4 regions of the Rhizobium sp. CC1099 genome follow, and region 4 is predicted to be linked to each of the others. Evidence: predicted binding sites of a transcription regulator. Region 4 holds the regulator's gene; each other region holds the start of a gene.
The links. Region 4 encodes PhoB, which activates phosphate uptake and scavenging genes when phosphate is short. Its sites were predicted from a motif close to TGTCATNNANCTGTCAT; they were not measured.

Region 1 (7,120 bases), 2.0 Mb from region 4:
ATCGGAGATGACCGGCAGTTTGATGCCATCGCGCAAATGCATGGTGAAGCTCTTCGAGACTTCGGAAATGACGAGGGGCGTTGCCATGATTGTTGCCTTTCAGACCTGCAGGATCGATGAGACGAGCAATTGCGTGTAGGGCTCGCGCGGGTCATCGAGCACCCGATCGGTCAGACCGTGCTCAATGACATAGCCATCCTTCATCACCATCATGCGATGCGAGAGCAGACGCGCGACGGCGAGGTCGTGCGTGACGATGATGGCCGAAAGGCCGAGATCATTGACGAGACCTCGAACCAGATCGAGCAGGCGCGCCTGAACCGAGACGTCGAGGCCGCCGGTCGGTTCGTCCATGAAGACGAGCCGCGGGCTGGTGACGAGATTGCGGGCGATCTGCAGGCGCTGGCGCATGCCGCCCGAAAAAGCGCGGGGCTGATCATCGATGCGGCCGGCGTCGATTTCGACACGCTCCAGCCAGTCGATGGCAGTCGAGCGGATTTTGCCATAGTGCCGGTCGCCGATCGCCATCAGCCGTTCGCCGACATTGGCGCCGGCCGACACCGTCATGCGCAGGCCGTCGGCCGGATTCTGGTGCACGAAACCCCAATCGGTGCGCATCAGGAAGCGACGCTCTGCCTCGTTCATGCGGTAGAGATCGCGATAGCTTCCGTCGCGCATATGATATTCGACGCTGCCGGTCGTCGGCATCAGGCGCGTCGAGATACAATTGAGTAGCGTCGTTTTGCCGGAACCGGACTCGCCGACGACGGCCAGCACTTCGCCCGGCCAGAGCTCGAAAGAGGCATTCCGGCAGCCGATACGATTGCCATAGAATTTCGAAACGTCGTTGACTTTGAGAAGAGGGGTGTCGGTCACTCCGCAGCCTCCTTCGGCGCAAGCATCTCGCCTGCATGTCCCTGCTCGCGGCGGTCTTCGCAATGGTCGGTATCGGAGCAGACGAACATCCGGCCGCCCTTGTCGTCGAGGATCACTTCGTCGAGATAGACATCCTCCGCGCTGCAAAGCGCGCAGGGTTTGCCGAAGCGCTGGATCTCGAAAGGGTAGTCTTCGAAATCGAGGCTGACGACTTCAGTATGGGGCGGCACGGCATAGATCCGTTTCTCGCGGCCGGCGCCGAAGAGCTGCAGCGCGTCCGACAGATGCATTTTCGGATTGTCGAATTTCGGCGTCGGCGAAGGATCCATCACGTAGCGGCCCGCGACCTTCACCGGATAGGCATAGGTCTTGGAGATGCGGCCGTTATGGGCGATGTCCTCATAGAGCTTCACATGCATGAGGCCGTATTCTTCTAGCGCATGCATCTTTCGCGTTTCGGTTTCACGTGGCTCGAGGAAGCGGAGCGGTTCGGGGATCGGCACTTGGTAGACGAGCACTTGGTTGGCTCCGAGCGTTTCTTCCGGGATGCGGTGGCGCGTCTGGATGATCGTCGCATCCTTGGTGCGGGTGGTCACCGCGACGTTTGCGACCTTCTGGAAGAAGGCGCGGATGGAGACAGCGTTTGTGGTGTCGTCGGCGCCCTGGTCGATGACCTTGAGCACGTCGTCCGGCCCGATGATCGAAGCGGTCACCTGCACTCCACCGGTGCCCCAACCATAGGGCATGGGCATTTCGCGCGAAGCAAAAGGCACCTGATAACCGGGAATCGCAATCGCCTTCAGGATGGCGCGGCGGATCATCCGCTTGGTCTGCTCGTCGAGATAGGCGAAGTTGTAGCTGGCAAGATCGCTCATTCGGCCGCCTCCTTGATGGTGTCGCCGCCGGCTCGACTTGGCTCGAAGTCGCGGCGCATGCGGCGGACAAGGTCCAGTTCGGCCTGGAAATCCACATAATGCGGCAATTTCAGGTGCTCGACGAAGCCGGTCGCCTGGACATTGTCGGAGTGAGAAATGACGAATTCCTCGTCCTGTGCCGGCGCCGTGATGTCTTCCCCGAGCTCTTCGGCGCGTAGCGCGCGATCGACCAGCGACATCGACATCGCCTTCCGTTCGCTCTGGCCGAAGACGAGGCCGTAGCCGCGCGTGAACTGCGGCGGTGCCTTGGCCGAACCCTTGAACTGATTGACCATCTGGCATTCCGTCAATTGGATAACGCCGAGCGACACGGCAAAGCCGAGTTCGGGAACGAAAAACTCCACTTCGACCTCGCCAATGCGGATTTCCCCCGTGAAGGGATGATTGCGGCCGTAGCCCCGTTGTGTGGAGTAGCCGAGTGCCAGGAGGAAGCCCTCGTCGCCGCGGGCGAGCGCCTGCAGGCGAAGGTCGCGGCTCATCGGAAATTCCATCGGTTCACGAGTAAGGTCACCGATCTCGTGATCCTCCGGCATATCGCCGTCGGCCTCGATCAGCCCCTCCTGGCCAAGGATCTCCGACACGCGCATCATGCGGCCGGCTTCGGCAGGGCGTTGCGCCGGTTCTTCAACGGTCTCGTCGGAAAGCAGCGAAGGATCAAGCAGTCGGTGGGTGTAGTCGAAGGTCGGACCGAGAAGCTGGCCGCCAGGCAAATCCTTGTAGGTCGCCGAAACGCGGCGCTCGATCTTCATCGCCGCGGTGTCGAGCGGTTTCGAATAGCCAAAGCGTGGCAGCGTCGTGCGATAGGCGCGCAGCAGGAAAATTGCCTCGATCATGTCGCCGCGCGATTGACGGACGGCAAGTGCGGCGAGCGTGCGGTCGTAGAGCGAGGCTTCCGCCATGACACGGTCGACGGCAAGAGCCAGCTGTGCGACGATCTGGTCGATGCCAATCGCAGGCAGCGAGCGGTCGCCGCGACGGCGGTCGGCAAGTAGGCGATGGGCATTCTCGATGGCGGTCTCACCCCCTTTGACGGCAACATACATGGCTCACATCTCCGTTGCGATGATCTTGGTGGTGCGCGGCAAGCAGAGGAAACGGCTGCCTGCCGTCAGCATGAGGTCGATGCCACGCGGAAAGAGGGCGTGGTTTTCCGCCCAGAGCCGCAGGAACGCCTCCGGCAGGCCGACAGGCGCAATCTCGTTCACGCCTTGAATGCCGGGGCCCGTCAAGGCCAGCCGGCGGCCCCCTTCGAGTCCTGCAAGTTCGACGATCAGCGTCGTCGAGCGATCAGGATATTCCTGCGTGCCTAAGGCAAAGAGTCCGAACGAGGAAAGCGTCACGCCGTGCTCAATAAAGGCAAAGCGGGCTTCGGCCCTTTCCGGCACCACGGGCGCGCCGGTGTGAAAGCCGAGCCAATCGAGCATTGCGGATTTCGCGAGCCCGGAAGATAGCCAGACCGGTGTATCATGGTCGCACAGCGTCAGCGCAATTGCGCCCGCGGCTACGCCAAGTGGCGCAGGTGGCGCGACTTCGGGCGCGATGGTCTGGATCGTGCCGGGGCGCGCCATGCCATCCATCATGGTCTTGAAGACGCTTTGGGCGTGGAAGACCGGTTCGGCAAAACCACCCGTCAGGGCTTCTGTCTTGAGGCTCATCAGTCGTCTCCGCGCACCATGGTGAAGAAATCGACCCGTGTCGCCGCCGTCTCGTCCGCCTTGCGCTGATCGACCCCTGCGATCCGCGCCGCGATTGGCGAAAGCAGCCTCTCCTCGACGAAATCCTTCATCGCATCGTCCTGCCACAGTGCGTCGAAGATCGCGGCAAGCCTTACCTTTTCGCGGTCCGTACCGAGCGCCTGTGCATGACCCACGGCACCGGAACCAAGCCGTACTGTTGCGCGCGTAACCGTGACCTCGCCGAGATTGAAGGGGGCGCCGCCGCCGCCGATGCGGCCGCGCACCATCACGAGACCGGTTTCCGGACCGCGCGCCGGTTGAACCGCTGGCTTTTCAGCGAGTGCGTCAAAGGCTTCAACGAGTTCGTGCCGTTCAGCCCGCGCGAGAAGATCGGCAACGCGCTTGCGGTCAATCTCGGGCTGGATTGCAAGGTTCTTCTGTTTCGCTGATGTCATCGCCGTTCCCTTAAATGTCTATTGATATAGACAACCATACAAGGTATTAGTAGCCTTAAGGTGAGGACGTGACAAGCGTGTGACATCACTCAAGTGAAAGTGCAGGGCAGGAACGAATGGCCGGACTGAACCAGGTACAGAGACAGACGGGCGTGGCGCTCTGGCGCCAGATCGCGGACCGTATTCGCGACGCAATCAGTGCCGGGGCGTATGACGAGACCGGCATGGTGCCGCCGGAAACTGTTCTGGCGCTGCAATTCGGCGTCAATCGCCATACGGTCAGAAGCGCGCTTGCCGCCCTTGCTCAGGAAGGTATCGTGCGCGCAGTGCAAGGCCGCGGCACCCTGATCGAGCGGAAGGAGCGGCTGAATTTCCCGATCACGCGGCGTACGCGCTTCACTGCCGGTATTGGCGCTCAGGCGCGCGAGATGCGCGGCCTGCTGCTCGACCATGCGGAAGAGAGGGCTGATGCTGACGTTGCGCGCTGGCTGAGGCTTAGGTCCGTGACGTCGGTGATCCGTCTTGAAACATTGCGTCTGGCCGACAAGCGGCCGGTATCTTGCGCAACGACATGGTTTCCGGCCGACCGGTTTGCCGGTATCGACGAAGTCTATCGCAAGACGGAATCGATCACCAAGGCCTTTGCCGAACTCGGCCTGCCGGATTACGTCCGCGCAACGACCGAGATTACCGCCGCTCACGCCGATTCACACGACATCGCCACGCTGGAATTGACGCCGGGCGCCATCCTGCTCATCGCCAAGGCAATGAATACCGATCTTGAGGGCGTACCGGTTCAGTACTCGATCAGCCGCTTTGCAGCCGACAGGGTGCAGTTCACGATAGAGAGTTGAATTGAAAAAGCCGGGCAGCGAGCCCGGCTTTTGAATGAGATGCCGAAGGCTTAATGCGCCCCGGACATATCGCCGAGCACTTCCTTGGAAGCGACGGTGGAGTCGGCATTGAGCTTGTAGACCATGGGAACGCCGGTCGCGAGGTTGAGTGCCAGGATCTGTTCCTTGGTCAGGCGGTCCAGCACCATGACCAGCGAACGCAGCGAGTTGCCGTGGGCAGCGACGAGCACTTTTTCACCGCGCAGCACGCGTGGCAGAATCTCGGTGAGATAGTAAGGCCAGACGCGCGCGCCGGTGTCGCGCAGGCTTTCGCCGCCAGGAGGCGGGACGTCGTAGGAACGCCGCCAGATATGAACCTGCTCCTCGCCCCATTTGGCGCGGGCATCGTCCTTGTTGAGGCCCGAGAGGTCACCGTAGTCGCGCTCGTTCAGCGCCTGGTCGCGGATCGTCTTGAGGTCCGGCTGGCCGATTTTGTCGAGAATGAGCGTCAGCGTGTGCTGCGCGCGCACGAGCGCCGACGTGAAGGCGATATCGTATTTTATGCCGTAGTCGGCAAGCGCCTGCCCTCCCGTATTGGCTTCTTCGATACCGAGTTCCGTGAGATCCGGATCCTTCCAGCCGGTGAAGAGATTTTTCAGGTTCCAGTCGCTCTGGCCGTGGCGAACGAGGACGAGGGTGCCGCTCATGAAATATGCCTCCGTAGTAAGATCAATGTGAGGAGAGCCCGAGCACGTCGAGCATGGAGTAAAAGCCGGGCTTCTTGTCGCGCGCCCAGAGCGCCGCCTTGATGGCGCCGCGCGCGAAGATCGAGCGGTCAGCGGCGCTGTGCGACATCGATACTATCTCGCCCTCTCCGGCGAAGAGAACGGAATGTTCACCGATCACCGAACCGCCGCGCAGCGTCGCAAAACCGACCGTACCCGTCTCGCGCGCGCCGGTATGGCCGTCGCGGACGCGCACGGATTGCGACGACAGGTCGATATTCCGGCCTTTGGCGGCAGCTTCTCCCAGAAGCAGTGCGGTGCCCGACGGCGCATCGACCTTGCGCTTGTGGTGCATTTCGAGGATTTCGATATCCCAATCGGCAGCATCGAGCGCTCGTGCAGCCTGCTCCACGAAAACGCTGAGGAGGTTCACGCCAAGGCTCATATTGCCCGATTTAACGATACGCGCATGACGCGATGCTGCCGCGATCTTGGCATTATCCGCATCCGAACACCCGGTCGTGCCGATGACATGGACGATGCGCGCCTGAGCGGCGAGTGCAGCAAATTCGTTTGTCGTCGCGGGCGTTGTAAAATCCAGGACGCCGTCGGCATGAAGAAAGGCCGCGAGAGGGTCGTCCCCAATGGTGACGCCGTTTGGTCCAAGGCCTGCGATTTCGCCTGCATCCTTGCCGACGAATGGCGAGCCGGGCCGGGCCACGGCCGCATGCAGCGTGACACCCTCCATGGAATCGATAAGCCGGATCAGCGTTTGTCCCATGCGACCCGCTGCCCCAACCACCACCAGCTTCATCGCAGCATCGCTCATGTCAGCTCATAATCCGTGTCAAAAAGAATCCGAGGCGGCGGGCCGCTGAAGATTGTTGAGGCGAGCGTAAAGTCCGTCGTTGCGCTTCGCAAGCGTCTCGTGATTGCCTTCTTCGACGACACGGCCCTGCTGCATCACGACCATCTTGTCGGCACGTACGACCGTCGAAAGACGATGGGCGATGACGACGACGGTGCGGCCGGTCATCGCTTCATCGAGCGCCCTCTGCACGGCCGCTTCGGATTCCGTATCGAGTGCCGATGTAGCCTCGTCGAGAAGCAGGATCGGCGCTTTCCGGACGAGCGCCCGGGCGATCGACAGTCGCTGGCGCTGGCCGCCTGACAGCGTCACGCCATTTTCGCCGACAGGTGTGTCGTAGCCGTTGGGTTGCGCGAGGATGAATTCATGGGCGTAGGCAAGCCGGGCGGCCTCTTCCACCTCGGCGTCCGTCGCTTCCGGCCGCCCATAACGGATGTTTTCGCGGATCGTGCCTTCGAAGAGATACGGTTGCTGCGACACATAGGCGAGTTGCTGGCGAAGCGACTGTTTGGTGACGTGTGCAATATCCTGACCATCGATGAAAATCTGCCCGCTCTTCGGGTCGAAGAAGCGCGGAATGAGATTGATGACCGTTGATTTGCCGGCACCGGACGGGCCTACAAGCGCCGTCGTCTTGCCGCCCTCTGCAACAAAACTCACGTTGTTGAGGATCGGATCGGCACTGTAAGCAAAGGACACGTCACGGAATTCGATGCGGGCATCCGTCACATTCAACGGCTTGGCATCAGGAA
Region 2 (7,120 bases), on a different replicon from region 4:
CGTCGAACGGCTTTCCGGCGCGGTTCCCGACATGCCGATCGGCTATGACCCTTGTCACGACGGGGCGATTGAGCGCTTGATCGAAAGCCGCGACTTCGCAGGTTTCGTGGAAACAGCGCTGAAGGCATCGCCGCGCGCGCGAATGTTCTATCTCTATTACGAACTGGTGCTCTTCGCCGACGCTGCAGGTTATGACCTCATTGACGCCTTCCATCGCGCTGACCGCCGCGTCGATGCCTATACCATCACGGCAGCCGTTCCCGAAGTCTTGCCGAAGGTTCGACGGCTTCTTGCGCTGAAAGCGGATCAAATCACGACCGACGATCCGGTCGGGCTGGAAGCGCTGCTGGTCAAGCACCTGTAAGTCCCGAGCTCAGTTAAACCCCTGGACAAGCCACGGATGGATCGCCCTATTTGCGGCGAGGATATCGCCGTTTGCCGTGACCGGCCCGCCGGAAAAGGCCGAAACATGTCCGCCAGCCTCTTCGACCAGAAGGAGCGACGCGCCATAATCATGCAGCGACAGGCCGTCTTCGAAGAAGCCGTCCAGCCGTCCGCATGCCACATAGGCAATCGAAAGTGCTGCTGAGCCCAGCCGCCGCACACCAGCCGTATTGACCATCAGCCGCTTGAGCGCGGTGAAGTAAGTGTCCTCGCTGACGGCTTTCACTTGTCCTGGAACGGGCAGTCCAGCGCCGATCAGGACGCTTTCGATTTCGGCGTTCTCGATGCAGCGGATCGGCTCGCCGTTCAGATAAGCGCCGCCGCCGGCCTCCGCGCTGAACAGTTCATCCTGCATCGCATCATAGACGACACCGGCCACGATGCGGCCACCTTCGGCGATCGAAATCGTCATGCCGAAATGCGGAATGCCCCAGGCGTAGTTTGTCGTGCCGTCGATCGGGTCGATATAGATGACAGGTGTGCTTGCCTCGGCATCACGATTGCCGACGGCTTCCTCTCCTTTGATCGCGTAAGTGGGAAAGGCTTTCGCCACCTCATCGACGATGATCCCCTCGACCGCCACATCGATTTCCGTCTGGTAGTCACGCGGAGCCTTCGACACGATCTCGCTCACCAGCCGCCGCTTTAGCGACCTGCGGGCGGTTTGCCCCGCTTTCAGTGCCGTATTTGCGAGAAGCAAAAGGCGTTGCGAGGCCGCCGGTGACAAGCGGGTGGAGACCGAGGACGATGTCATGAAGAATTCTTATGGAGATTGCGGATTTCGTTTGCCCAAAGCTTTCGCAGAGGCGCATGAAGTTTTTGTGACGCGAGAGGGCATGGATGCAGACACGATTGTGTCCCTGTGCACAACAATAGCCGGGACGACGCACTCGTCCCGGCTAACAAAGGCTCTGTCAACGCGCCGTCTCAGATGCCGATCTTGCCGCCGCCGATCTTGGTGATGGCAAGTACAGACGGGCGCACTGGCATGTCATCCTTGAAGTCTGGCCACCTGGTGGAAAGATCCTCGTAATAGGATGGGCGGCCATGGCCCGCCCAGTCATCACCGCCGTCCCCGGGATGCTGCACGGCGACGAAAGCCGTTTCGTCATCCGGGGCAAAGAGCGGACCACAGAGCTCGGCACCGACCGGGACGCGGAAGAACAGGCGAGAGGTGGCGCGGGCGTCACCCTCGGTGTCGACAGCCCAAAGGCCGTCAGTGCGGCCGGTGGCCTTGTTGTTATTGCCGTCCGTTGCGACCCAAAGACGGCCGGCCGAATCGACGGCGCAGTTGTCCGGCATGCCGAACCAGCCGTTCTTGGAAGTTTCGGTCGAGAAAGTCGCGCCGACTTCGGCAACCGAAGGATCGCCGCACTTCAAGAGAACTTCCCATTTGCCTGAAGTTGCTGAGTAATCGCCGCCATCCTCGGTGATCTCGATGATGTGACCGAAAGCGTTGTCGGGGCGGGGATTTGCGGCGTCCACCTGATCGGCCTTGCGCTTGCTGTTGTTGGTCAGCATGACATAAACCTTGCCGTTGACGGCGTTCGGTTCGATGTCTTCCGGCCGGTCCATTTTCGTTGCGCCGATAATGTCGGCGGCGCGACGCGTCTCGATGAGAACGTCGGCCTGGCTGGCAAAGCCGTTTTCGGCTGACAGCGGTCCCTGGCCGAAGATGAGCGGCAGCCACTGCAACGTACCGTCCTCGGCAAATTTGGCCACGTAAAGCGTGCCCTCATCGAGGAGATCAAGATTGGCGGCACGATCGTTCGCATTGAACGTTCCCGACGTCACGAACTTGTAGACATAGTCGAAGCGTTCATCGTCGCCGAGATAGAAGACAACACGGCCGTCCTTGCTGACGATCGATGCCGCTCCCTCATGCTTGGTACGGCCAAGAGCGGTGCGCTTCTTCGGGGTCGCGGTCGGATCCATGACGTCGACTTCGACGATCCAGCCAAAGCGATTCGGTTCGTTCGGTTCCTTGGAGAGGTCGAAGCGGTCGTAGTAATTGGCCCAATCATATCCGCCTTCCGGCACGCCGTAGCGCTTGTAATTGGCGGCTTCCTTATGGCCTTCCGGCAGTTCGCCGGAGAAATAGCCGTGGAAATTCTCTTCAGCCATGATGTAGGTGCCCCAAGGGGTCACGCCGCCGGCACAGTTGTTGAGCGTGCCGATGACGCGCGTGCCGGTGGCGTCCGCCGAGGTCTTGACCCGATCATGACCGGCAGCCGGGCCGGTAAGCTGCATTTCCGTGGTAGAGGTGATGCGGCGGTTGTAGCGGCCTTCCGGAACGACCTGCCACTTTCCGTCGACCTTGCGGATCTCGACGATCGTGCCGCCATGCGCGGCCATTTCGACGTCGACTTGTTCCTTGCTGAGCTTGCCCTGGGAGATCTTCCCGTCGACGATCTTGACGATGCCGGGAAACATCAGGTGCGGGTTTGTATATTCGTGGTTTACGACAAGCAGCCCGTTTGTCGAAGAACCTTCAAGCGGGATGAAGCCGACATAGTCGTTGTTGTAGCCGAATTGCCGGCGCTGGGCTTCTGCCGTCTGCTTGGTCGGGTCGAAGGCCGGTGCGTCGGGGAAGAGCGCGTCGCCCCAACGCAAAAGGACGTCGGCGTTGTAACCTTCGGCGACGTGATGGTTGACATCCACGCCGGCCTCGACTTCCGGGAAGGAGAAGGCAGAAGCGCCATTCGCGCGCGCCTTTTCCGCCGTCATCAACGCCACTGGGCTGACGGTCGCGGTAATGGCGGCAACTGCAAGCGAACCTTGGAGGAAACTACGGCGCGAAAAGCGCTTGCTGATGATTTCGCCCATGGTCGGATTGAGGCTCGAATTGTGGCCTTCGCCATCTGCGTCTTCAAGTTGCGTCGTGGGGAATATCTTTTGAGAAAGATGTTCATTCATGGGACTGGCTCCAAAGTTGAGAACGGCCCCCTAGTTTTGGAGCCATTCTAAACTTAGGGCTGGGATATTACGGAAATGCGACAATTGCCTTGCCGCTCGCTCGTAACCCGTCGTCGTCGGCTGAATTTAATGCCGCGTCATTTTATGCCAGTTCTGGACATCCTTCGCCGTGATCCAGATGCGGCCATCGAAGGCGATCTCGCCCTGATCGAATTTCCGGCTTGCAATAAGTTCGAGTACGCTCAGATCCTGCGGCAGCCACCGTGGGTCGGGCGCAGCCTGAACACCAGCAAGCGCATCTTTCGTCACACACACGGCTTGATGTGTGTCCTCGGCCTTCATGACGATAAGCGCATCGTTGCCGATCAGGTTGAACGTGTCCGGTAAAGCGATAAGCTGCATTTGCAAACTCCTTGGCGAAGATATCCAGCCCAAGCGCCACGTGCCTGAAGCGGCAAAGCCCGCCACGCGACGTGCTGCCTTGCTATCGCGGAAAAGCAGCGCCCCATTGATAGGCCGGCATGGTTAACGAAAGGTTGCCGGCTCCCAGCCCGTAGGCTGCCAACAGGGCCAAATTTCGTCGGCAATCTCCCTTATCCACAGCAGGATTTGCAGGCCGGGCTTGCTTTTCTCGAACGCCGCGGCTGAGATAGTAGGTGAAAATTTCGTCCGCAAGGCATGCGCGACCTCGTCCCGTTCCTGCACATCGGCCATTCAGATGCGTCCGCTGTAAAGCGGTCCTTAATTTAGACCGAAAGAAACTTTTTAACGGGAACACGCCGACCGCATGGGATGATAACAATAGCGTCGAACTGAGAATCAAATGTTGAATGGCCTGCACGAACGGCTCCCGCTTCGTGTCGGTGATACAACCGCGGAGCGCTGCATGACGAACGAAAAATCCGGCCCACCACGGGCTTTCCTTGTGGCGGTGCTTTTTTCCCTCAAGCGCGCTTTCCTGGGTGTCGGAGCCACGAGCTGCATTGTCAACATATTGGCGCTCACTGGCTCCTTCTTCATGTTGCAAGTCTATGACCGGGTGATTCCGGGTCGAAGCCTGCCGACACTTGCCGGGCTTGCGATCATTGCAGCAACGCTCTTCATCTTCCAGGGATTGCTCGATTTTATCCGTTCGATGCTTTTGATGCGCGCCGGAGCCGCTGTCGACGAGCGTTTGGGAGGCGACGTCTATAACTCCCTGATCCTGTTGCCCTCGCGGATGCGAATGCCGGGCGACGGTCTGCAGTCGATCCGCGATCTTGATACAGTACGCGGTTTTCTCTCCGGCCCCGGGCCAACGGCGCTGTTCGATATGCCGTGGATGCTTTTTTACATCGGTCTGTGCTTTCTCTTTCACGTCTGGATCGGTGTCACGGCGCTTGCCGGTGCGGTGATGTTGATAGGCCTTACAGCACTCGCCGAATTCAAGTCCCGCAAACCGGCAAAAATTGCCGCAGAGCTTTCCGCGCGGCGACTGAATCTTGCCGAAGCGACACGGCGAAACTCCGAGGCCGTGTTGGCCATGGGGTTCGGGTCGTTGCTAGCCACCAAATGGACCGAGGTTAACAACCGGTATCTTGCCAATCATATCTCGGCGACGACCGTCACGACCAGTCTGATGTCGATCTCAAAAGTCCTTCGGATGATGCTGCAATCCGGTGTGCTGGCGGTCGGCGCCATCCTGGTCGTCAGGCAAGAGGCGACGCCCGGCATCATGATCGCAAGTTCCATCCTCGTCAGCAGGGCGCTGGCACCTGTGGAGCTTGCAATCGGACAATGGAAGGGCTTTGTCGCCGCCCGGCAAAGCTGGAGCAGACTGACGAAGCATCTGGAACTGCTGCCGGCCGAGGAGCGGCATGTCGACCTGCCTGCACCGACCGCCAACCTGTCCGTGGAAGCGCTTCACCTTGCCGTTCCTGGTACCCGGACGATGGTACTGCGCGGGATCTCGTTCAAGGCAGAGGCCGGAGACGCCGTCGGCGTCATCGGGCCGAGCGCATCTGGAAAATCGTCGCTTGCCCGCGGACTCGTCGGTCTTTGGAAACCTATCGGCGGCTCGGTGCGTCTCGACAAGGCGTCCCTTGATCAGTGGGACCCGTCGTCGCTCGGCCGGTCGATCGGCTATCTGCCGCAGGAAGTGTCGCTTTTCGAAGGCTCCATTGCCGAAAATATCGCGCGTTTCGACAGAAATGCCCCGTCCGAGAAAATCATTGCAGCGGCAAGAGCTGCGGGCGTCTATGAGATGATCGTGCAGTTTCCCGATGGCTTCGATACCCAGATCGGAGAGAACGGATCGATGCTTTCGGCCGGGCAACGCCAGCGCATTGGCCTGGCGCGCGCGCTCTATGGCGATCCTTTCCTTGTCGTCCTGGATGAGCCGAACTCGAACCTCGACAGCGATGGCGAGGCAGCGCTCGCTCAGGCGATCGCAGGCATCCGGGCACGCAAGGGCATTGCCATCGTTATTGCTCACCGGCCAAGTGCGTTGGCGGCCGCCAATCTTGTTCTGGTACTCGCCAATGGACAGCTTCAGGCCTTCGGGGCGAAGGACGAGGTTCTCAATAAGGCAACTGTTTCGACGGCTCCGCGCAGTAGCACGCTGACGGTTATAGCGGGAGGCGACAGTTGATCGACAAGCGAGCTCCCATATCCGAAGCTGCAATCAGCCGCCTTACGACAATCGCACTCGCGATGGTCCTGCTTCTGGTCGGCGTGGTTGGAGGTCTCGGAGCCACGACCTATCTCTCCGGCGCGGTGATTGCGAACGGCACGCTTGTCGTCGACAGCTACGTGAAGCCCGTTCAGCATCAAAAGGGGGGCACTGTCGGGAAAATCTTCGTCAAAAACGGCGGGATGGTGGAGGCTGGGCAGATCCTCGTGCATCTGGACGACACGCAATTGCGGGCAAACCTCGCAATCATCTCCCGGCGACTGAACGAGCTGTCGGCGGCCTCTGCCAGGCTGGGCGCCGAACGGGACGGCGTTGAGGAGATTGGGTTTCCCGATAGCCTGTTAGAACAGGCGGGCGAAGCTGGAGACGGCGGCATCATCGAAGGCGAGCGCCGATTGTTCGAAGATCGCCGGACATCGCGTGCCAGCAGAAAAGCCCAGTTGCGCGAACGCATCCAGCAATTGCGGCAGGAAGCGGAGGGACTTGTCGCCCAGCAGACCGGCAAGAAGGCAGAGATGGCGCTGATCGACAAAGAGCTTGCGAGCGTCAGGCGCCTGTTCGACCAAGGTATCGTGCCAGTCAACCGTCTCTATGCCCTTGAACGCGAGTCCGCGCGCCTGACGGGCGAACTCGGCAGCCTTGTGGCAAGCCTTGCGCAGACGAACGGTAAGGTGACCGAGACGGAATTGCAGATCATTCAGATCGATGACGATCACCGCAGCGAAGTATCGGACGAACTGCGCAAGACGCAGAGCGACATCGGAGAATTCTCCGAACGAATGGTCGCCGCAAGAGACGAACTGCGGCGCGTTGACATCCGGGCGCCTCAGACAGGTATCGTCCATCAGCTTACGGTCCACTCCGCCGGCGCTGTCGTTCCGCCCGGCGAGCCGATCATGCAGATCGTGCCCGCCCGCGATACGCTGACGCCCGAAGTCCGCGTCTTGCCCCAGGACATCGATCAGCTATCCATCGGCCAAGAGGTCAGGCTGCGATTTTCTGCCTTCAACCAAAGGAACACGCCCGAAATCAACGGTACCGTGCAGCAGATTGCCGCCGATCTGACGACGGATCGGGAGAGCGGCACGA
Region 3 (7,120 bases), 1.8 Mb from region 4:
TGACAAAATTATCTGCTGCTGGCATTCTTGCGCGGCGCCAAGCTTGTGCAGATGGAGATCGGGGTTTCTGATGAGCATGACAAAATTCTTTGTGGCGGTCGTCGCAGCGGCGAGCGTACTCCAAGCTCTTCCGGCAGCAGCAAAGGCTGCCCAGTGCGGCAACAACAGCGCGGGTTTCCAAGCCTGGGTTGCCGGCTTCAAGCAGGAAGCAGCCGCCAGTGGCGTCAGCCCATCGGTGCTGAACCGGGCCTTCGCCAATGTAAGCTATAATAAATCGACAATCGCAGCCGACCGTGGCCAAAAGAGCTTCAAGCTATCCTTCGACGCATTCATGAAGAAGCGGGGCGGCGCAACGATCATCTCCCGCGGCAGAAGCATGAAACGCGCCAATCAAGGACTCTTTGCCTCGATCGAGGGCCGCTACGGCGTTCCGGCCGGTCCGCTGATCGCGATCTGGGGAATGGAGACCGGCTTCGGCAGTTACATGGGCAATCAGCATACCCTGTCTGCCGTTTCGACGCTCGCTTACGACTGCCGCCGCTCGGATTATTTCACCGATCAGCTTTACGCCGCCCTGCAACTTGTTTCCGAAGGCTATCTGAACCCGCAGGCTCGCGGCGCGGCGCATGGCGAAATCGGCCAGACGCAGTTCCTGCCGCGCAATGTGGTCCGTTTCGGAGCCGACGGCGACGGCAACGGCCGCGTCGACATGGTTGGCTCGCGCGCTGATGCCCTGGCTTCGACGGCAAACTTCCTCAGAGGCCACGGCTGGCAGCCCGGCGCGGGCTATCAGCCAGGCGAAGCGAACTTTGCAGCAATCGCAGGCTGGAACGCCGCAACGGTCTACCAACAGGCAATCGCTTATATCGGCCAGCAGATCGACGGCCAGTGAGCTTCCCGCCCGCGAAGGTTATAATTCCGGGCGGATAAAATCGCGCGTTTCCGCATCCATCACCCAAAGTTCACCGGTCGAGATATCGAACCAGGCCCCATGCAGGGCGATCTTCCCTGCCTCTTCAAGCGCCTTGATATCCGGAAAACTTCTGAGGTTATTGAGCGAGTTGCGGATCGAGACGCGCTCGAGCGCCGTCTGGCGCTCAGCGGCAGTCATCACGTCATTGCTTTGGATCTGCTCGGCAGCGGGGCGGACGAGCGACATCCAGCGACCAATGAAATCACCAGGCGACAGCGGTTCGGAATTGGGATCAAGCGCTGCGCGAATACCGCCGCAGCGGCCATGGCCCATGACGACGATGTCGGAAACCTTCAAGACCTGTACGGCGAATTCCAAAGCGGCAGATGTCGAGTGAAAATGGCCATCCGGCTCGTAAGGCGGCACCATGTTGGCGACGTTGCGGATGACGAAAAGCTCACCGGGGCCGGCGTCGAAGATAAGTTCCGGTGCTGCGCGCGAGTCCGAACAGGCAATAACCAGCGTATTCGGACTCTGACCGTTTTCAGCCAGCATCTTATAGCGGTCGCGGGCGTCGGCGTAACGCCCGTTCATGAAGTTGCGATAGCCGTCCAGAAGTGAAGTTGGAAAACACTGCATGACTGTCGATTAGCGCGCAGACGCCGCAAGATCAACTGCTGCGCATGCGAAATGCGCAAACGGGCGCCGCTAACTCTTCTTCCGTTGGGCGGGATGCATGAGGCGGCGCATCTGCACCATGGCCATCGGTGTCGACAGGCTTGTTGCATCGCTTGCGAGCGTAAGCTCATCGCTGCCGCGTTTGACCGCACGCACCAGCACTTCATAGACGCTGGCTGTTGCAAGCTGCAGCGCCTTTTCGTCGTCCATCCCGGAAAGAAGCCGCGAGAGGAAGACGGCCGCCAGCAGGTCGCCCAGTCCGTTCGGCGGATTGTCGACGACACGATGCTCGGCAAGCAGAGCATGGCGACCGGAAAGATAGAGATTTCCGGTGCCGCCAGCCATCATCGGAACAGCGGAGGTGACAAGCATGCGGGAAGGGCCGAGTGACAAAGCAGCCTCCATGACAGCTGTATTGTCCTCCAACGGTGCGCCCACCATCCAGGCCAGCTCATAGCGGTTGGGTGTCGCCAAAGACGCAAGCGGGATCAGCTGGTCGCGGATCGCCTCCGCCGTCGCTTCGGGCACATAGAGGCCGCCCAGATCGCCCATCACCGGATCGCAGACATAAAGCAGCTCGGGGTTCTTTTCACGCAATGCACCGACCAGACGGGCAACAGAACCAGCCTGGGCAGCGTTTCCGAAATAACCAGACAAGACCGCCTTCACTTCTCCAACCCACGGTGCACGGATGAGATCATCGATGGCGGCATCGAAATCGGCCTCCGCAAAAGTGAGCCGGGTCGAACGACCATGACCGGGATGCCAGGGCAGAATGATCGTCGGCAGTGCCCAGACCTGATGGCCGAGCGTCTCAAGCGCGAAGACGGCGGCACGATTGCCGACCGAACCGCGAACGACATGGCTGGAGATGACGATCACCGTTCCTGCAGCACTATTATCCGGCATAGTAATTTTAAACCCCGAATTCGATGCGCTGTTGATCGTCCTTTTGCCGCGCAGCTGTCAACCATTCTTCATCCATGCGTGGAAATCTCGGCGAGCCGAAAAAATCCAAGACCGGCCTAGGCTTTCCTATAATCGGAGAATCCTCTGAAATTTTACTGAAACAAGGTCAAAAACGCACAAAAACTGCCAAGGCGGAGCCTCTTTTAGGGGTTTTTTCGATAATTCTTCTGCTAACTTGCGCCAAATCACACAAATCGGGGGAATGTCTTCAATGGCTGCCAAAAACCATCCGCGACGGGAAAAGCTGATCGAAAGCGCAAAGAAGATCGCTGCTGCAGCCAAAGAGCCGCATCTCGATCCGGAAATCCTCTTCGGCCGGGCGAGTGGAGACGACCTCGATCGCTACACACCGCAGATGCTGGCGCTTTCGGCCGTTCATTCCGCTAAGGAGCTTGCTGGCTGGGACGGCAAGGTCCCGCGCGTTACGATCGAAACGCTGGCTGATGTCGAACCCGATGGCGTTGCGGTCTCGGTCCTGACGGTTACCGATCAGAATAAGCCGTTCCTTTACGAGTCGGTTATGAGCGAGGTCACAAGCTCCTATCGCGATCTCTATATGGCGGTGCATCCGATCCTAGTGATGGAGCATGGCAAGACGCCGGTACTTTATTCAGCCGAGGAGGCGAGCGATCCGGCAAAACGTGTCAGCCATATCCAGATTCACATTTCGCCGTTGACTACGGCGCAATCCGGCGACCTTCGCAAGCGCATCATGATCGTGCTGGAGCAGGTCCGCCAGGCTGTTTCCGATTGGAAGCCCATGCTTTCCAAGCTCGACACCGTGATTGCCGAATTGGGCAGCTACGGCGCCAGCCGCAAAAAGGCCGATCGGGACGAAGCACTGGCTTTCCTCACCTGGCTACGCGATGAAAACTTCACCTTCCTTGGCATGCGTGAATATGTCTATTCCAGCAAGGGCAGCGAAGCGAAGGTCGAGCGTGACAAGGGCGCTGGCCTCGGCATTCTTTCTGATCCGGATGTCTTGGTGCTGCGCACCGGCAAGGATGCCGTAACGACGACGCCGGAAATCCTCGCCTTTCTCGATGGTCCGGATTTCCTGATCGTCACCAAGGCGAATGTGAAATCCGTCGTCCACCGCCGCGCCTATATGGATTATGTCGGCGTCAAGCGATTCGACAAGGACGGCAACGTCACCGGTGAACTGCGCATCGTTGGCCTCTTTACCTCTACGGCCTATACGTCTTCGGCTTCGGAAATTCCGCTCATCCGTTCCAAAGTTGCCAAAGTGACAGATCATTTCGGCTTCGATCCCATGAGCCATTCCGGCCGAATGTTGTACAACACGCTGGAATCTTATCCACGCGACGATCTTTTCCAGATCGACACGACGCTGCTCGCGAATTTCGCCGAACAGATCAACGATCTGGTCGAACGGCCGCGCGTCCGCGTTCTGCCGCGCATCGATCATTTCGACCGTTTTGTGTCGGTCATCGTCTATGTACCACGCGAGGAATACGATTCCATCGTTCGCGAAAAGATCGGCACCTATCTGAAGACCGTCTACGACGGCCGGGTCTCTGCCTATTATCCGGCCTTCCCGGAAGGGCGGGTTGCGCGCGTACACTTCATCATCGGTCGATCCGGCGGCAAAACGCCGCGCATCCCGCAAGCGAAGCTCGAGGAAGCGATCCGCGCCATCACCGCCCGCTGGGACGATCGCTTCGAAGCGCTGGCTGGGCCGAAGGCGCCGAAGATCGCCGTCAGCAATGCCTTCCAGGATTCCTTCACTGCTGAAGAAACGGTTGCCGATCTTCCGGACATCACCGATTGCGCCTCCGGCGAGCCGATACGCATCGAGTTCTATTACCGCAATGATGCAGAACGCGGCCGGGTCTTCTCACTCAAGATTTTCCATGCTCGCGAGCAGCTTCCGCTCTCACGCCGCGTGCCGCTTCTCGAAAATCTCGGTTTCAACGTGCTGAGCGAGCGGACCTTCGACATCGAAGTTCCAACCGCAGACGGCTCGGTCAACATCGTCGTACTGCACGATATGGAGCTTGAAGACCGCAGTGGCGCCGAAATTGACCTCAGCCGTCATGGTGCCGCGCTGGAAGAGGCCTTCATTTCCGCTTTCGACGGCACGATCGACAATGACAGTTTCAACCGGCTGATCCTTTCAGCCGGGCTTTCCGCACGCGAGACGAATGTCCTGCGGGCCTATGCGCGTTATCTTCGTCAGGCAGGTATCGCCTATTCGCAGGATTACATCGCAACGACCCTCGATAAATACCCAGAGATTGCCGCTTCGATCTTCCGCCTCTTTTATGAGGCGCTCGATCCGCAGCTTAGCGAGAAGGCTCGCATGAAAAAGCTCGCCGACCTGCATCGGTCGATCGAGGCGGCGCTCGCCAATGTGCCGAGCCTTGACGATGACCGCATCCTGCGCCGATACATCAATGTCGTCGATGCGACGCTGCGGACCAACTACTTCCAGCGTACTGCCGATGGCTCGCCGAAGGCGATGCTTGCCTTCAAGCTCGATCCGAATCTCGTCGATGGCCTGCCGGAGCCGAAGCCTTTCCGGGAAATCTTTGTCTATGGCGTCGAGGTCGAGGGCGTGCACCTGCGTTTCGGCAAGGTTGCCCGCGGCGGCCTGCGCTGGTCGGATCGCGCCGAGGACTATCGCACGGAAGTCCTGGGCCTCGTAAAGGCGCAGCAGGTGAAGAACGCCGTTATCGTTCCAGTCGGCGCCAAGGGCGGCTTTTATCCCAAGAAACTGCCCGCTGGCAGCACCCGGGATGAGATCTTCAATGCCGGCCGCGAAGCCTACAAGACCTATATCCGCACCCTGCTTTCGATCACCGACAACATTTCAGGCACCGATATCGTGCCTCCGGAAGATACAGTACGGCTCGATGGCGACGATCCCTATTTCGTCGTCGCCGCCGATAAGGGAACGGCAACCTTCTCCGACACCGCCAACGCACTGGCGCAGGAAGCTGGTTTCTGGCTCGACGACGCCTTCGCGTCAGGCGGCTCGGCCGGCTACGACCACAAGAAAATGGGCATCACCGCGCGTGGCGCCTGGGAAACCGTAAAGCGTCATTTCCGCGAGATGGATATCGACATCCAGACGACACCGTTTACGGTGGCCGGTGTCGGCGACATGTCCGGCGACGTTTTCGGCAACGGCATGCTGCTTTCTCCGAAGATCAAGCTGGTTTCCGCCTTCGACCACCGTGACATCTTCATCGATCCCGATCCGGACATGGAAAAGACGCTTGCCGAACGGCAGCGACTTTTTAACCTGCCGCGTTCAAGTTGGCAGGACTTCGACAAGTCGGTTCTTTCGAAAGGTGCGATGATCATTTCACGCGCGGCGAAATCCGTCACACTGACCCCGGAAGCGGTTGCCGCGATCGGCATCGACAAAGCGGTGGCAACCCCCTTCGAGATCATCACGGCAATCCTGAAGAGCCCGGTAGATCTTCTCTGGTTCGGCGGCATCGGCACCTATGTGAAGGCGCAGACGGAAACCGATACGGAAGTGGGCGATCGTTCCAACGATCCGATCCGCATCACGGCTGATGAGGTGCGGGCGAAGGTGATCGGCGAGGGCGCCAACCTCGGCGTCACGCAAAAGGGTCGCATCACTTATGGCCTGAAAGGCGGACGGAGCAATTCCGATGCGATTGACAATTCAGCCGGCGTCAACACCTCGGACGTCGAGGTGAACATCAAGATCGCGCTCGCCAATGCGATGCATGACGGGCGGCTCACACGGGCAAAACGCGATCAACTGCTGTCCTCCATGACGGACGAAGTCGCGGCACTCGTTCTGCGCAACAACTATCTGCAATCGCTGGCGATTTCGCTGACCGAACGCAAGGGGACCGCTAACGGCCTTGAGCTCGCACGCTTCATGAGCGTGCTGGAAGGGGCCAAGCAACTCAACCGGAAGGTGGAAACGCTTCCCGATGAGGCGACGCTCGCCGAGCGCTATGCTGCCGGCAAGCCGCTCACGCGGCCGGAAATCGGCGTGTTGCTCTCTTACGCCAAGATCGTGCTTTTCGATGCCGTTGCGGCAAGCGACCTTCCGGATGATCCTTACTTTGCGTCGACCCTTTCAAACTACTTCCCGGCTAAGATGCAAAAAACCAATACCTCCGACATCGCAACTCACCGGCTGAAACGGGAAATCATCGCGACGGTGCTTGCCAACGAGGCAATCAATCGCGGCGGCCCCGGCTTTGTGGTGAGCATGATGGATGCGACAGCGGCGTCAGCGCCGGAAGTCGTCCGTGCCGCGATCATCGCCCGCGATGGCTTCGACCTGACCAGGCTTTGGACCGAGACCGATGCGCTGGACGGCAATATTTCCGGACAGATGCAGAACCGTGTCTATGAAGAGCTCGGCCATAGCTTCACAGTCTTGACTCGGTTGCTCCTGAAGACCGGCATGGCAAAAGGCGGCATAGCAGAAACCATTAGTCGGCTTCAGACTGCGTTGAAGAAACTGAAGCCCTCCTTCGCCGCGCAGGCTCCCGCAGAGTTCGAGGCGCGTGCCATGGAGTATCGCGAAGCCGGGCTGCCAGAAAG
Region 4 (7,120 bases):
CGCGGTGTCGTTTACGGTCGCATTGCTCATACCGGCCTCCTTTCGCGAGTGCTCCCACCTCGCTCCCGGTCCATCACGTTTGAAAGTTTACTCCTGGGTCCCATGGCTAGCAAACGCTGCACACTTGTTAGCACGCAATCACTCGTTTGCCATGGAAGTGACGGTAGGAACTATTCCATGCGCTTCATGACAACCCTTCTCGCCTTGAGCGTCATTGGTCCCACGGCCGCCCAGGCCGAAATGAAATGGAGAATCTACGCGAAATGCGCCTCCCTGCCCCGCGGCGGCCATCCCGCCGCGGAGCAAATGATCGTGGCGAAGCCGCGCCGCTTTCGCACCACTTGCGGCATCCTTTGAACAATCAGGCAGTTTCCGCGTTCATTTGAAGCGCAAAGGAGCTCTTGATGTCATACGGATCGCTGAGTGCTTTTGGTGACACCTGGTGCCGGTACAGCCCGGACACCGAGACCCTCGAGGCCGCTCATGACCTGGTGGACCAATACCTCGTGTTCGCCGAGGAAGCGCAAGTGGGAAATGACATCATCGACGAGATCGAGCTGCCCGTCCCGAAGCCTGTCCTGATCAAGTCGTTTGGCCTCGTCATCGCTGCCGAGCACCGTCCGCAGATAAGAACTCTGCTGATCAAGGCCGCCATGACGCTTGCCCAGTACCGCGACGACGTCGGACCACGGATGCGGTTAAAGCCTACGACACCGCACGGCAGGCCGCGGGCGGCCCGATCGCGGGAATTCGAGCGCCGTCTCGAAAAGAAGCTTGTGGCGGTCGCTGCAGAACGGATCAACCTCGGCGCGTTCTATCGCCGCGCCTTTATCGAGGCCATGCATTGACGCCAGGTGCGGTCGCACCTTGCCTTGCCCGCGACGTTCAGATCGCCGCCTGCATCAGGTAGAGGGATCGTTCCGGAGGAAGCTGTGCAACCATTTTCATCATGATCTTGGGATCGACATGGGGAACGGATCGCAGTTGGCCGTCCCGGTAGATGATCGTCAAGACGCGCGTCTCTTCGTCATAATCGAGTTCAGCGATCGTTTTCGTGTACACCAGGAACCGCATGCCGTTTACACCTCGCTGGTCAATGGAACATCACCAAGGTGATGGTGCCGACCATGACCCACCCGGAAACGATAATCAGGGACATTCTCAACAACGCCGTCTTGATCGTCATGGAATACTCCAAATCGCTTCAACCAAACTAGCTGTACTTTGGGACGAGTGTGGCCTATCGGGCCGAACCCTCATCCCGGCGGGATTATATGTCTGACGCCCTTAGGCGAGTATGGGAGCCGAAGGCGGACTGGAATCACCTCCAGCGCGACTAAGCACACCCTAATATAGGCAGTCGCGTGAAATCGACGTGACACACGTATTGCGCGAACAGCTGTATCGCGCGTCTCAATCTGTGCGCACAGCGACGGGGATAGGATAGGAACCTGATCCGGATCAGAAGTCGCCGAGTGCGTAGCCGGCGCCACGCACCGTCCGGATCACCTTATCGGCCTTGCCGAAACTGATGCCCTTCCGGAGACGCCCGATGTGTACGTCGACAGCGCGCTCATCGACACTGGCATCGTTACCCCACAGCGATGCCCTCAATTCCGATCGGGAGTGGACGCGGCCGGGGGACTTCATCAGAAACTCGAGCAGCCTGAACTCGGTGGGGCCGAGCTTGACTTCCTTCTTCTGCCTGTGAACCCGGCGGGCGTTCTTATCGAGCGTCAGATCCCCGACCTTCAGCGTGCTCTCCAGCAGCGCTGGATTGAGACGCCGCAGGAGGTTCCGCAAGCGGATGAGGAGTTCCACGGGGGAGACTGCCTTTATGAGGCAGTCGTCGGCTCCGGCGGAGAGGACGGCCAACCGGTCCTGCTCGAGGGCCGAGTCCAGCAGCACCACGATCGGAAGGCGGGCGGTCGCTCCAGTTGTCCGGAACTGGCGGCATGTCGAGATTGCCATCGAGCCAGGAGCCGGCGCACCGAATATCACCGCATCAGGCAGCCGCAACGCCACGAGCTCGACCAGCGACGCATGCGGGTGAAGACAGTTCACCGAATACCCTTCTGTCTCCAGAGCATGCTTCAGTGTCGCGAGCAGATCTTCGTCCTGCTCAACAACAAGTACCCGCACCGACATCTTCTCCGGCCTCCCTGCTATGCTTCCATCGAATATCCTGCGCCGCGGACGGTGCGGATGACGTCCTGCATGTTGGAGAAGTTCAGCGCCTTGCGCAGGCGACCGACATGAACGTCCACGGTGCGCTCGTCGACATAAATGTCGTGGCCCCAGACACCGTCCAGAAGCTGCGAACGCGAGAAGACGCGGCCGGGCGACGACATCAGGAATTCCAGTAGACGGAATTCGGTCGGGCCGAGACGGACTTCGCGGCTCTTGCGGTGAACACGATGCGTTTCGCGGTCGAGTTCGATATCGCCGCATTTCAGCACCGTGGAGAGCACCTCGGGCTTGGCGCGGCGCAGCATCGCCTTGACGCGGGCAACGAGTTCGGGCGTGGAGAACGGCTTGACCACGTAGTCGTCGGCGCCGGTGGAAAGGCCGCGCACACGCTCGCTTTCCTCGCCGCGCGCCGTCAGCATGATGATCGGCAGACGCTCCGTTTCCGGGCGCATGCGCAGGCGGCGGCAAAGCTCTATGCCCGACACGCCCGGCAGCATCCAATCGAGGATCAGAATATCCGGCGTGCGCTCCTGAAGCCTGATTTCGGCCTCGTCGCCGCGCAGAATGGTGTCGACCTCGAAACCTTCGGCCTCAAGGTTATAGCGAAGAAGCACGCTCAGTGCCTCTTCGTCTTCAACGACTGCAACTCTCGGGATCATTCGGTTCTGTCTCCTGAGGGCCGGTTCGGAATTGTCATTCCGTGACCGCGCCGACGGTGTTGGCAGTATCGTCCTTCGGACGTTCGCCTTCCGGCTGTGCGCCGGTCGCCATGTAATAGATCGTTTCGGCAATGTTAGTGGCGTGATCGCCGATGCGCTCGATGTTCTTCGCACAGAAGAGAAGATGCGTGCAGCTGGTGATGTTGCGCGGATCTTCCATCATGTAGGTCAACAGCTCGCGGAACAGCGAGGTGTACATCGCGTCGATTTCCTCGTCGCGCTCGCGGATCGACTTCGCCTTGTCGGCTGAACGCGAGGCATAGACGTCGAGTACTTCCTTGAGCTGGACCAGCGCCAGTTCGGAAAGATGCTCGAGACCGCGGGCGAGCTTGCGCGGAACGCCGGTGCTCTGCACGGCGATGACACGCTTGGCGGTGTTCTTGCCGAGATCGCCGACGCGCTCGAGATCGGCCGCGATGCGGATCGAGCCCATGATCTCGCGAAGGTCCGAGGCCACCGGCTGGCGGCGGGCAATCGTGACGATCGCCTTGTCGCCGATCTCGCGCTCGGCGTGATCCATGACGACATCGTCGGAGATGACCTTCTGGGCCAAGCCAGCGTCACCGTTAACCAGCGCGCGGACGGCGTCCGACACCATCTGCTCGGCAAGCCCGCCCATTTCCGAGATGCGGCGGGACAAATACTTCAGATCCTCGTCATAGGCAGAAAAGATATGGGTCGATGCCATTGGGATTGTCCTTGAATAGCCTGAACGCCGCAGCTCAGCCGAAGCGGCCCATGATGTAATCCTGGGTGCGCGGGTCGTCCGGATTGGTGAACATCTTGTCGGTGTCATTCTCCTCGACGAGATTGCCGAGGTGGAACATGGCGGTGCGCTGCGAAACGCGGGCTGCCTGCTGCATCGAGTGCGTCACGATGACAATACTGTAGTTCTCGCGAAGCTCGTGGATCAACTCCTCGACCTTGGCGGTCGCGATCGGATCGAGCGCCGAGCACGGTTCGTCCATCAGGATGACTTCCGGGCTGACGGCAACGGCGCGCGCAATGCACAAGCGCTGCTGCTGGCCGCCCGACAGACCGGTGCCGGATTCCTGCAGGCGGTCCTTGACTTCGTTCCAGAGGCCGGCCTTATGGAGGCTGCTTTCGACGATCTGATCAAGGTCGGCCTTCGACCTCGCAATTCCATGGATGCGCGGTCCGTAAGAAACGTTCTCGTAGATAGACTTCGGGAACGGGTTCGGCTTCTGGAAGACCATGCCGACGCGGGCGCGGAGTTCCACGACGTCGATGTCCGGATCGTAGATATCCGCGTCGTCCAGCTTGATTTCGCCCGTGACGCGGCAATTGTCGATCGTGTCGTTCATGCGGTTCAAGCAACGCAGGAACGTGGACTTGCCGCAGCCCGATGGGCCGATGAGGGCGGTAACAGTGTTTTCGCGGACGTTCAGGTTCACGTCGAAAAGCGCACGCTTCTCGCCGTAGTAGACAGACACCGTCTTGCCGACCATCTTATAGGCGCTCGTATTCAGTTTCTGCTCCAGAGCCTTCTCAACTGCTGTTTCAGTCAACATGTTCATAATCCTTACTCCGTTACCAGCGGCGTTCAAAACGCTGCCTGAGGAAGATGGCGATTGCATTCATCAATATGAGGAAGCCCAACAGCACGAGAATTGCGGCGGAGGTCCTCGATACGAAGCCGCGCTCCGGGCTGTCCGCCCAGATGTAGATCTGGCTGGGAAGGGCCGTCGACGCCGCGAAGATACCATCCGGCGGGCTTGTGATGAAGGCGTTCATACCAATGAGCAGCAGCGGCGCCGTTTCACCAAGCGCTCGCGCGAGCGAGATGATCGCGCCGGTCATGACGGTCGGCATGGCGAGCGACAGCACGTGATGGAAGATCATCTCGTGCTTGGAGGCGCCGACCCCGAGAGCCGCCTCGCGGATCGAGGAAGGCACCGCTTTCAGCGACACGCGTGTGACGATGATGAGCGTCGGCAGCGTCATCAGCGAGAGAACGAGGCCGCCGACGAGCGGAGACGACCGCGGTAGGCCGAAGCCGTTCAGGAAGACGGCGAGCCCGAGGAGACCGAAGACCACCGACGGGACCGCCGCAAGGTTGTTGATGTTGATCTCGATGAGGTCGGTGAAACGGTTCTTGGGAGCGAACTCTTCCAGGTAGATCGCCGCCGCGATGCCGATCGGGAAGCTGATCGCGAAGCAGACCAGCAGCGACCAGAACGATCCGGAAATCGCGCCAGCCAAGCCAGCCAGTTCCGGAAAGCGGCTGTCGGCATTGAGGAAGAGCGCCCAGTTGAACGGGCTGGAGATCACGCCCTTGGATACGAGCTGGTCGATCATGCCGATCTGCTCGTCGCTGACGCGGCGCTGGCTCTCGGGCGTGTCCCGGCTGATCTCACCCTTGACGAACTGGTCGGCCGGGTCCGACATCGGGATAACGAAGGTGCTCGGCCCCTTAAGGCGCGCCGGATCCTTGATGACCGCGTCGCGGACGAGGAACGGTGCCGACGACGTGAAGAGGTCGAAGTAGGCCTTCTCCTGCCTGCGAGGCAAATCCCCCACCTGAGTGCGCAACGCGTCGCGCACAGCGCCGCGCCAATCGGCCTTCATCATATCGCTTGTATCGAGCTCAGCTTTGCTCAGGTCGATGTTGATGGTGGCCACCGTCTGGGTGAACGCCTTGTACCCCGTGAGCGTCAGAGAACCGATGAGGAAGGCGAGGAAGCCGAGCGCGAAAACAATCGCGATCATGCCATAAGCCTGGAGACGGCGCTCGGCGGCATAGCGTGCCTTCCGGCGCGCCTTCATGTCGTCCGAATGCCAGTTGACACGCGTTCCGGCGACTGCGGTCGTGGACATCAGTATTTCTCCCGGTACTTGCGCACGGTGCGCAGCGCGATGAGGTTCAAGCCGAGCGTGACGAGGAAGAGCACGAGGCCGAGTGCAAAGGCCGCCAGCGTCTTCGGGTTGTCGAACTCCGAGTCGCCAATCAGCAGGGTGACGATCTGGACGGTCACGGTGGTGACCGCGTCGAACGGGTTGAGAGTAATCTTCGCGATCAGGCCGGCCGCCATGACGACGATCATCGTCTCGCCGACCGCACGGCTGAGTGCAAGAAGGACGCCGCCGATAATCCCTGGCAAAGCGGCGGGCAGCAGGACCTTGCGGATAGTCTCTCCCTTCGTCGCGCCAAGAGCCAGCGAACCGTCGCGCATGGCACGGGGCACTGCGGCAAAGGCGTCGTCCGAAAGCGAGGAGATGAACGGGATGATCATCACACCCATGACAAGGCCGGTGGCAAGCGCGCTGTTCGGCGACGAGGGTATCCCGACGGCCGCGCCCAGAGCCCTGATAGCAGGGGCGACAGTCAGCACGGCGAAGAAGCCGTAGACGACCGTCGGAACACCGGCGAGAATTTCGAGAAGCGGCTTCACGACGGCACGGAACCGCGGGTGCGCATACTCGGTCAGATAGATGGCGGAGAGGATGCCTGTCGGCACCGCGACCAGCATCGCGATCGCAGAGATGACAAACGTGCCGAACAGAACGGGAAGAACGCCGAACGCGCCCTGCCCCGCCACTTGGTCCGCACGAATGGCGATCTGAGGTTCCCAGCGCAGGCCGAAGATAAATTCGGTAACCGGCACCTTCGCAAAGAAGTGCAGCGCTTCGAAGACGAGCGAGCCGACGATGCCCAGCGTGATGATGATGGCGACCAGGGAGGAGAACATCATGAAGCCCGTGACCGCAGTCTCGACGCTGTGGCGGGCGCGATACCGTGGGCTGATTACCTTCATGCCGAGGAACGCGCCGACGGCGGCGATGCAGAGGCCAATGGCCGTCATCAGGTAGGTAGAGTAGGTCTGGAGGGACCGCAGGTGCTCTGCTGCAGCGGCAACCTCGGGCGACGGCTGGCGGAACAGGTTTCCGGCCGCGACCTGGCGGATTTCGCCAATCAGCAGCGACCGTGCGGCACCGTCCATGGCTTCGGAGCCTGGATATGAGGCCACCACAAGCTGATTGATGACGCTGGACTGGAAGGCGAGCCAGAGAAGAAGAAATACGAAAGCGGGAACAGCAGTCCAAATCGCGGCATTGAGGCCGTGGTAAATCGGCCGGGAATGCGCCTTTATGCGGCTCGTTCCTGCCGTTGTCGCTACGGCGAGGGCGCGCGAGCCTCCAAAGTAGGCCGCGATCACGGCCGCGGCAACCAATACGAGGAAGAGATAACC

Region 1: the regulator PhoB is predicted to act here: its motif matches at 4,011-4,027, upstream of phnF (phosphonate metabolism transcriptional regulator PhnF).
Region 2: the regulator PhoB is predicted to act here: its motif matches at 3,427-3,443, upstream of QA644_RS26825 (PhoX family phosphatase).
Region 3: the regulator PhoB is predicted to act here: its motif matches at 2,556-2,572, upstream of QA644_RS19075 (NAD-glutamate dehydrogenase).

Annotation. Positions count from the first base shown of each region.
Region 1 is NZ_CP121641.1:4,078,098-4,085,217, forward strand. Features, by position in the region: gene phnL (phosphonate C-P lyase system protein PhnL) at 1-87, opposite strand, end outside; gene phnK (phosphonate C-P lyase system protein PhnK) at 100-876, opposite strand; gene QA644_RS20220 (alpha-D-ribose 1-methylphosphonate 5-phosphate C-P-lyase PhnJ) at 873-1,751, opposite strand; gene QA644_RS20225 (carbon-phosphorus lyase complex subunit PhnI) at 1,748-2,854, opposite strand; gene phnH (phosphonate C-P lyase system protein PhnH) at 2,858-3,466, opposite strand; gene phnG (phosphonate C-P lyase system protein PhnG) at 3,466-3,942, opposite strand; gene phnF (phosphonate metabolism transcriptional regulator PhnF) at 4,059-4,796, shown strand; gene QA644_RS20245 (2,3-bisphosphoglycerate-dependent phosphoglycerate mutase) at 4,847-5,482, opposite strand; gene dapB (4-hydroxy-tetrahydrodipicolinate reductase) at 5,505-6,329, opposite strand; gene QA644_RS20255 (ABC transporter ATP-binding protein) at 6,348-7,120, opposite strand, start outside.
Region 2 is NZ_CP121642.1:1,171,801-1,178,920, reverse strand. Features, by position in the region: gene QA644_RS26835 (glycerophosphodiester phosphodiesterase) at 1-364, shown strand, start outside; gene QA644_RS26830 (inositol monophosphatase family protein) at 374-1,198, opposite strand; gene QA644_RS26825 (PhoX family phosphatase) at 1,372-3,360, opposite strand; gene QA644_RS26820 (hypothetical protein) at 3,487-3,762, opposite strand; gene QA644_RS26815 (hypothetical protein) at 3,886-4,074, opposite strand; gene QA644_RS26810 (type I secretion system permease/ATPase) at 4,247-5,989, shown strand; gene QA644_RS26805 (HlyD family type I secretion periplasmic adaptor subunit) at 5,986-7,120, shown strand, end outside.
Region 3 is NZ_CP121641.1:3,827,455-3,834,574, forward strand. Features, by position in the region: gene QA644_RS19060 (lytic murein transglycosylase) at 71-892, shown strand; gene QA644_RS19065 (carbonic anhydrase) at 911-1,552, opposite strand; gene pdxY (pyridoxal kinase PdxY) at 1,622-2,500, opposite strand; gene QA644_RS19075 (NAD-glutamate dehydrogenase) at 2,772-7,120, shown strand, end outside.
Region 4 is NZ_CP121641.1:2,029,905-2,037,024, forward strand. Features, by position in the region: gene QA644_RS10400 (universal stress protein) at 1-30, opposite strand, end outside; gene QA644_RS10405 (hypothetical protein) at 178-357, shown strand; gene QA644_RS10410 (hypothetical protein) at 405-848, shown strand; gene QA644_RS10415 (hypothetical protein) at 886-1,074, opposite strand; gene QA644_RS10420 (winged helix-turn-helix domain-containing protein) at 1,462-2,148, opposite strand; gene phoB (phosphate regulon transcriptional regulator PhoB) at 2,166-2,849, opposite strand; gene phoU (phosphate signaling complex protein PhoU) at 2,884-3,597, opposite strand; gene pstB (phosphate ABC transporter ATP-binding protein PstB) at 3,632-4,447, opposite strand; gene pstA (phosphate ABC transporter permease PstA) at 4,461-5,747, opposite strand; gene pstC (phosphate ABC transporter permease subunit PstC) at 5,747-7,120, opposite strand, start outside.